Regions from separate parts of the Galactobacillus timonensis genome, predicted to be linked through region 2. Evidence: a T-box and tRNA genes for the amino acid it is inferred to sense, from the RefSeq annotation. Region 2 holds a T-box; the other holds one or more tRNA genes.
What was found. The T-box of region 2 lies ahead of serS (serine--tRNA ligase). A T-box ahead of a tRNA ligase gene usually reads a tRNA of that ligase, here a tRNA-Ser.
Positions count from the first base shown of each region.

Region 1: it encodes a tRNA-Ser, which carries the amino acid that the T-box ahead of serS (serine--tRNA ligase) is inferred to sense. The anticodon was not compared.

Region 1 is NZ_LT964740.1:257,844-262,291, reverse strand. Features, by position in the region: gene C1714_RS11675 (SAM hydrolase/SAM-dependent halogenase family protein) at 1-23, shown strand, start outside; gene C1714_RS11670 (SAM hydrolase/SAM-dependent halogenase family protein) at 20-868, shown strand; tRNA gene C1714_RS11665 (tRNA-Ser) at 982-1,072, shown strand; gene C1714_RS11660 (tetratricopeptide repeat protein) at 1,243-1,866, opposite strand; gene C1714_RS11655 (SGNH/GDSL hydrolase family protein) at 1,941-3,302, shown strand; gene C1714_RS11650 (NAD(P)/FAD-dependent oxidoreductase) at 3,378-4,448, shown strand, end outside.
Region 2 is NZ_LT964739.1:702,064-706,511, reverse strand. Features, by position in the region: gene C1714_RS03330 (TerB N-terminal domain-containing protein) at 1-1,138, opposite strand, end outside; gene C1714_RS03325 (hypothetical protein) at 1,281-1,571, opposite strand; gene C1714_RS03320 (hypothetical protein) at 1,733-2,674, opposite strand; T-box leader at 2,740-2,942, shown strand; gene serS (serine--tRNA ligase) at 2,984-4,288, shown strand; RNA gene ffs (signal recognition particle sRNA small type) at 4,346-4,444, shown strand.

The sequences.
Region 1 (4,448 bases), on a different contig from region 2:
GTGTGGAGCTCGTTGAGAAATGAAACCGATCATTGTTCTGCAGACGGATTTTTCCGAGACCTGGGGCGCCGTTTCCGAGATGAAGGGCGTCATCAAGATCGTGGACCGCGAACTTGAGGTGGAGGACAGCTGCCACGAGATCAAGTGCTTTGATCCCTGGGAGGCTTCGCTTGCCCTGGATGCGATCGAGCCATACTGGCCGAAGGGAACGGTGTTCGTGTCGGTGGTTGATCCGGGTGTCGGTACGTCGAGACGTGCCTGTGTCGCCCTGCTGAAGGATGGTAGCTATGTCGTGACACCGGACAACGGAACTCTGACGCATGTGAAACATAACGTTGGCATTGCCGCTGTACGTGAGATTGATGAGACAGTGAACCGTTATCATGCGCGGGAAAACGTGTCAGTCTTCCATGGCCGCGATCTCTTCGGTTATTGTGCAGCGAAGCTGGCTTCGGGCATCATTGACTTTGAAGGCGTCGGGCCGCAGTATCCGGTCGAGGAAACCGTTGAGTGCGAAGAGTATTCGATGAGGCCCGTGATCCGTGACCATTATGCGGAAGGTTTCCTGATGACGGGAGTCAAACATTTCGGCGGCGTCGAATTCAACATCACAAACCAAGAGTGGGGCACAACTGGCTTTCAGCTCGGCGATCGCGTGGAAATTACCATCGCAAACAAGGGTAAGACTTTTTTCCATCAGGCTGTTCCCTATGAGAAAAGCTTCGGCTTTGTCGCAAAGGGGGATCCGGTTCTCTACTGTGGCTCCTCGATGTATCTGAGCCTGGATCTGAACAGTGCCAGCTTCATGGATGCCTATGGCATCGATACGGGGAAAGACTGGACAGCCATTCTGAAGAAGGCGGAATAATCAATGGAGGCATTGCCTCCATTTTTATGTGCCGGGAAATCCTCCTTGATCTTCAAAGGGTTTGTGATATCATTAAAAAGCGTCAAAAATCAGGATCACTTTTGAGACCACGTGCAGGAATACCCAAGTGGTTGAAGGGGCAGGCTTGGAAAGCTTGTAGATCGGTAACACGGTGCCAGGGTTCAAATCCCTGTTCCTGCGCCATATGTAAAGAAGCCGCATAACAATGCGGTTTTTTTATTTTCCTGGCACCATTTTTCCCGGCACTTAGCGTTTGCATCACTTCGCTGTCTGTTTTGGAAATGGTTATTAGCGTGTTATTTAGAATTATAAAAAACGTCCATCATGTATGAACGTTCTTCTCTATCGGGTGATCAGGCATCAAACGGCGGCTCATCCACAGGTTTGGGAAGGTGCAGAAGTTTGCTGCAGCGCTTCTCACCTTTTTCGGCTCTGTCCAGATCCTTTGCACATTCTGCGTCGCCGGCGTTATTCATGCGGTCAAAGAATCCGTCTGCCGCAAGGCTGTAACATTTGTAGGCAGTCTTGATATCCCTGGCGACACCAATCCCATTGAACAGACAGTCTCCGACCCGGAGATAAACACCGGCTGCCTCCCAGGCATCGGGCGACATCTGAAGAAGATTGAGCGCCTGAAGATAGTACTGGCTTGCCGTAATGGAATTCTTCGGCACAAGGCCGTCGATTCCTTTCTGATAGAAATCGCCGATCTTCAGCGTCGCAAGAATGTTGCCCTGCGCCGACGCATCTTCATAGCAGTCAAGAGCCGTTTCATAGCTTCGTTTTGTCCCGCGCCCAAGCTCATAGCAGCGGCCAAGACACGTCTTTGCCCGCACATTGCCCATAGATGCGGCTTTCTGAAAATACTGAAATGCCTCTTTATAATCAACTTTGACACCGATTCCGCGATAAAACGCTTCGCCGATCGCCGTCAGAGTCTCATCCTCATTCCGTTTTACTTCTTCGTTATTATCCATATTGCCATTGTAGCACGGGCGCCCGCTTCTTCCGATTGCGGCAGAAGCAGGCGAATGCGTATAATCAATGGTATATGAAACCATTCTACTTTCATTGGAAGGGACACCGCTACAAGGTGCAGCCGGCAGGCGTAATCCTCCTGGTTGCTGTTCTTGTCATTGCCGTGTGCCTGATTCTTCTGCCAATCGTGAACCGTTCCCGTGCCTCAATGGCCAAGCCTGCACAGTCTACGGCCGAGGCAACCTATGATGCGGCGGCGAATGTCATCGATGTCACGAAATATGAAGGAACCATTCTTGCCGAAACCCAGGATGCGGGTCAGGACTACATTGACTCCACCTTATTCCTGGGAGATTCCAATACGGCCCGTTTCATGCGGATCACAGGCGAAGACGGTTCCACCTTCACCACCAAGAACAATACGATCGGAGTCGTGGGCATGGGCATTGATGCCATTTCCACACTCAAGTGTATGCAGTTTTCAACCGGCACTTTTACGATGCCGGATGCCGTGAAGATCCTTCAGCCGCAGCGTGTCATCATCACGTTTGGAACCAATAATCTCAGCGGCTCGTCTACCGATGCCACCTCGTTTATCGACCGCTATTCGGCGCAGATTCAGAAAATCGAAGATGCCTATCCTTCACTCGACATCATCGTCAACAGCATTCCTCCGGTTGCGAAAAACCGTACCTATACCAATGTCACAATGACGCAGATCGATGCCTACAACAAGGCGATCGCCACCATGTGCCAGGACAAGGGCTGGAAATATCTGAACAGCGCTGAAACCCTGAAGGATTCTTCCAGCGGCTATGCAAAGGAAGGGTATACCATATCGGACGGTCTCCATCTTTCGACCCAGGGGCTGACGGCTCTTTTCACCTACATCCGCACCCATGCCTGGATCACGGAGGACGACCGGCCTAAGCCTCTGGCCGCGATTCCGACGATTGTCGGCGTACCGGACGGTCTGATCCGTACCGATCCTTTGACCAATGAAGACTTTACGGAAAATCCGGCAACCGAAGGGGATACCTCTACCGAAAGCGGGTGTCTCGGTGCATATGGAACCTGGGACGCGACCACATCGACCTGCACCTGGCCGACGCCGACTCCATCTGCAACAGCCGAACCAACGGCACAGTCAACCGCGGCATCTTCAACGGCCGCTTCGGATAACTCAACAACAGAAAATACAACACCGACCTCACCGCCGCCTTCGCAGCCGGCATCATCCTCGCCAGCGGATTCAACGGCGCCGACGGAAACAACTTCGCCAGCCAGTACGGAATCTCCGGCAGCACCGACGAGCAGTCCCGCAGCTTCCGAACCTGCCCAAGCCGCCGGTGCGAAGGGAACTACAGTTACAGCGGAGGATGCGGCAGAAACAGCTCCCTCCGCTTCTGTCTCTGCTGCGGAAACGATTCAATGAGAACCGGTTTCGATTCTGTTTCCATGAACGAATGTAAGCGCTATAATTTACGCAGCAATTTTAGGAGAGCACATCATGAGATATGACGCAGTGATAATCGGCGCAGGGATTACGGGGTCCCTGATTGCCCGCAGCCTGTCGCGCTTTCAGCTGAAAGTTGCCGTTCTGGAGAAGGAGAATGACATTGCCGATGGGGCGACCATGGCCAATTCCGCCATCGTCCATACCGGCTACGATCCCGAAGACGGCACGATGAAGGCAAAGATGAATGTCCGCGGCGCCCGTCTGTATCCCGATCTCTGCAAGAATCTCGGCTGTAAATATCAGGTCGTCGGTGCCTATATTGCCGCAACGAGCCCCGAAGAAGAGGAACACCTCAAAGTGCTGGCAGACCGTGCCGAGCGCAGGAAGATACCCTATGAATGGCTGAGCGGCGACGAGGCAAGACTCGAAGAACCCAACCTCAACGATTCCGTAACCAGGGTTCTTTCCTTCCCTACAACAGCGATTATCTATCCATGGGAAGTGGCAATTGCGGCCATGGAGAATGCCGTTAACAACGGCGTCGAACTCCATCTGAATACGCCGGTCACGGCTATCGAAAGCCATTTCGGCAGCTACACCGTTTACTCCGGTGACAAGGAGTTTGAGGCGACGGTTGTCATCAATGCGGCAGGTGTATGCGCCGATCAGATTGCGCGCATGGTATCCACCGATCCCGGCTTTACAATGACACCGAAGAAGGGCGAATACTTCGTCATCGACCATAATATTGAATTCGTGCACCATGTCATCTTCCCGGTGCCGGGTGCGAAAGGAAAGGGCGTCCTGGCGGTTCCGACGGTCTATAAGAATACCCTGATCGGTCCGAACAGTGACTATATCGCCAGCACGACGGATACCGGATCCACCTTCCAGGGAATGGATTACGTTCGCTCCATGATTACAAAGACGATGCGCAGCGTTCCTCTGCAGTACAGCATCCGCAACTTTGCCGGACTCCGTCCGTCTTCCTCCAGTTCTGATTTCATCATTGAAGAAGCCAAGGATGCGCCCAACTTCATCAATGTTGCGTCCATCGAGTCTCCGGGCCTTGCCAGTGCCCCGGCCATTGCCGAATATGTGACCGGTGAACTGCTCAAGGGC
Region 2 (4,448 bases):
CAATCGGCTTTCCAAAGCACAGCGTAAAAAGATCCATACCATTATGGATGTAATGTGACGCGGAACGCCATGCTTCACTGAAGAGGTGGACGGCGCGGGTTCTGTCCATGGATACGACGGCTGAGTTGGACAGTGCCCCTGGAGCGAGCAAACACAATGCAGAGAAGATCTGTTCATCTCTCGATTCCGCGGGGCTGCGCAGTGCGGCAAGGGCTTCATCTTTCTGCATCATTTTTTTATCAATGTGATCCTTGATCAGATCTGAGGGAAGAGCGTGCAGAATGGCAAAGCTCACCATCCATTCATCCAGGCCGGGACGTAGGTTTTCGTCGCCGATGCCGGAGTCAATAAAGCCGGACTCAAAATCCTTCATCTTCTGCAGCGCATCTTCCGCAGAGCTGGTTCCGATGCCGTTGAGCAGTTCGTAAATATAAATATGGGCTGCAGAAGAAGAGATCGGCGTATACTCACCGTTTCTTACTCTGGTGCGCCAGGAAAAATATCCGCGCAGCTGCGTGGTTGTCAGATCCTGATAGGTAGGAAAATAGGTGAAGAAGCTGCCCGTCCATGGTACGTCATCCGTGTAGTTTTCCATGAACTTTGCCTGTTCATAGAATTCCTTTGCACGTATGTTAGGAGAATGGCGGAAGTAGGAAAACATCCGGATCAATCTGCGAAGTCTGTCCGGCATGACTTCTTTTGCGGGACGGTAGGAACTGTCGGAAAACGGCAGCGGCGTATCATGATAACTTTTGTCTGCTGCATTTGATATTTCATCCAGAACAATGGTACAGCCGGACTGATTTTCCATCTGAACGGCCTGATCAAAAAGATGGAATACGGCATCAGCGTCCGTGTCTTGGGTGAAGGATATGCCGATCCAGTTGGGGCCTTTCTTGTGGAAGGGGCGGGAAATCCACGACACATTTCGCGGTATGTTATCGTTCGGACTGCACTTGAGATCGCAGCATTCAATGAACTCTCCGGTTTCGCTGTCATACTGCTGCATCAGAAAGGCGATATCTTTTTTTGTCCCCGGATGACAGAGAACGGGAAAGCCGGGAAAGTCCTTCAACCTGTACTGTGGCTTGATCTGATATTTGTCTTTTGCGTATGTAATAAGCTGCGACAGTTCCACGTTTCCTTCTCCTGATGAAACAATACTCCCGTAAAGTATAGAAGATATTACGAATACATTTTATTCCTCCTCATTCGCATTAAAAAAGCTGCAGCAGGGCCACTGGCTGCTGCAGCGTAGGAAGCGAATGAATTTTAATTGTTTATTTGTGCTTGGCTGCAGTCTTCTTTCCTGCAGTTTTTTTTGACGGCTCTTCCGCTTTTTCCTTTTTCTTTGCCGGAGTCTTGGCAGCAGAGCGGCCGTGCTTCTCCATATCTTCCGCAATCAGCTCAGTCAGATAAACCTTCAGACTGGGTTTCTTTTCGAGCCAACTGATGATTCTCTTTTCTGAGGTGACGTTGTAGCGGATGGAGAAGGAGCGGTAATTCAGACGATTGTAATTGTTGTTGTAGTCAAGCTTCTTCTTGTAAACCTCTTCGGATTTCTTTGCCATTTTCTGGCTCCTTTCCCGGGTGGCTCCTCCAAAGCGGATACTAACACATAAATCTCACATTTCAAGCATGTGAAACCAGATTTTTCAACAAGAATGTTGTACATTTCATCTACATTCTTCATCTATTCATGCATTCTCATGCATGAATATGCATGCGGGCATCATTCGTAGGCGGCCGAAAGGCGGATGCCGCTGTCAGTATTCAAGAGAACGATACGGCGTATTGTGGGCTGTACCTGGTCAAGAATTGTGGTATGAATATCAATCAGAATGCGATCATCCTGGTTGGAAACAGTCGCAATATAATCCGTTGCGTAGCTTTCGCCATCCAGCATGCTTGTCATATCGGATTCACGCTTGCAAAGCTGTCCGTTGATCTCCTGATACATCGGTTCCTCTCCGTCAAATGCGGACGGATAGAATGATGCATTCAGATAGTCGGCGGTAAATATTTTTTCCGCCGCTTCCTTCATTGCGGCGATGGAAGGAGAAGAAAGACCTTCCACCGAAACAACCGGATAGTATTCCGTACCTTCGACCGGTGTATCGCCGACGGTTACGTTCAGCCCGTAGAACCAGTTCAGAATGGTTTTCTGCTGCGAAAGAAGAGAAGACAATGTATTACGTATATCTGCGTACTGCGGATCATCAACTGTGACTGCATCGAGATTCTGCTGAAATTCCACGGTTCCATTCAGCCAGAACGATTCACCGGTCGCATGGTAAATCGTAAAGATGATGGTGTAGGCGGAATCGATCGGCATCTCTGCCGTCAGTACTGAATTGGTCATCATCGGGTCTGTATCCAGAATTGTCAGATCACTCAGCGAATTGACCTGGGGAAGGGAATCCACTTCCAGCGGAAGATCCGGAATCGTAACTCCGTAATAGTCCGAGGTCTCGCTGACCTTATTATCATTGTAGGTAGAGACGGCATCCTGGATCATCGCCAGTTCCTTTTCTTCATCGGTACGGGTGTCGGCGGATACTTCGGGACCGTTATAATCGTTAGTAGAACTGTTCGTATTCTGCTGCGTGCTTTGTTTTGTGCCGCAGGCAGCGAGCATCGTACATGTGAGGAAAAACGCTAGAAATCGTTTCATGGTTCCACAATTTTATACCCTGGACAGTTTCTTGACAAACCATGTTTACGATGACAGAATGTGTTCGTAAATCGTTGAAGGAACTTAGTATCTGTACGTTCTGGCGCAGAAAAATGGTGGTTGATGCGAACCATTGCAGAGGACAGAGAAATCCATTCCCGAGAGAAACCAGTCATTTCCGGCAGCGCCCGTTATCCGTGTCGAGAGGAAATTGTTTCACGTGAAACAATTTCAATCAGGGTGGCACCGCGATCACATCGTCCCTAGCAATGGAGACGATGTTTTTTATTTCTATAAAGGAGAAGAAAGATGATTGACATTAAGCTTATTCGTGAGAATCCGGACTTCGTCAAAGAAAATATCAAGAAGAAGTTCCAGGACGAAAAACTTCCGCTGGTCGATGAGGTGCGCGACCTGGATGAAAAGTACCGCGCCGCCAAACAGCACGGCGATGATTTGCGTGCAGAGCGCAACCGTGTATCCAAGCAGATCGGCGCACTGATGCGCGAGGGCAAGAAGGAAGATGCGGAATCGTGCAAACAGCGCGTTAAGGACGTAGACAAGGAACTCGAAACTCTTGAAGTTGAAGAAAACAATATGCAGGAGGAGATCCGCAAGCGGATGCTCGTAATCCCGCAGATCATTGATCCGTCTGTTCCCATTGGCAAGGACGACAGTGAGAATGTTGAGCTGCAGAAATTCGGTGAGCCGGTTGTTCCGGATTTTGAGATCCCGTATCACACGGATATCATGGAGTCTCTCGATGGTCTGGATCTGGACAGTGCACGTGAGACGACAGGCAACGGCTTCTACTACCTGATGGGAGATGTTGCCCGCCTTCATTCTTCCATTCTGAGCTATGCCCGTGACTTCATGATCAATGAAGGCTTCACCTATTTCGTTCCGCCGTTCATGATTCATGGCAACGTTGTCAACGGTGTCATGTCCTTCACGGAAATGCAGAACATGATGTACAAGATCGAAGGCGAGGATCTGTATCTGATCGGTACGTCTGAGCACTCGATGGTCGGCCGCTTCATCGGCGAGACACTGAAGAAGGAGAACCTTCCGTATACTTTGACATCCTACAGCCCCTGCTTCCGCAAGGAAGTCGGCGCCCATGGCATTGAGGAGCGCGGCCTGTATCGTGTCCATCAGTTTGAGAAGCAGGAGATGGTTGTCGTCTGTGAGCCGGAGGATTCTGCCATGTGGTATGACCGTCTCTGGAATATTTCAGTCAAGTTCTTCCGTTCTCTCGATATCCCGGTGCGTACGATTGAGTGCTGCTCGGGCGACCTTGCAGATCTGAAGGTGAAGTCCTGCGACGTTGAGGCTTGGTCTCCGCGTCAGAAGAAGTATTTCGAAGTCGGCAGCTGCTCTAACCTCGGTGATGCACAGGCACGCCGTCTTGGCATCCGCATCAAGGGTGAGAAGGGCAATTACTTCGCTCATACACTGAACAACACCGTTGTCGCCCCGCCTCGTATGCTGATTGCATTTTTCGAGAACAACCTGCAGAGAGACGGCTCCGTCAAGATTCCTGAGCCGCTGCAGCCGTACATGGGCGGCCAGAAGGTCCTTGTTCCGAAGGATAAGAAGAAGAACATGTTCTGATTGTTTCACGTGAAACAATTCAGAGTTAAAATTTGCTCTAAACAGTAAATTCCCATATAATAAACACGGTACAGCAAGCATGTATAGAACTTGGTCAGGTCCGGAAGGAAGCAGCCATACAAACCTCTGCTTGCGTGTGCCGTTTTTTTATGAAAAAATC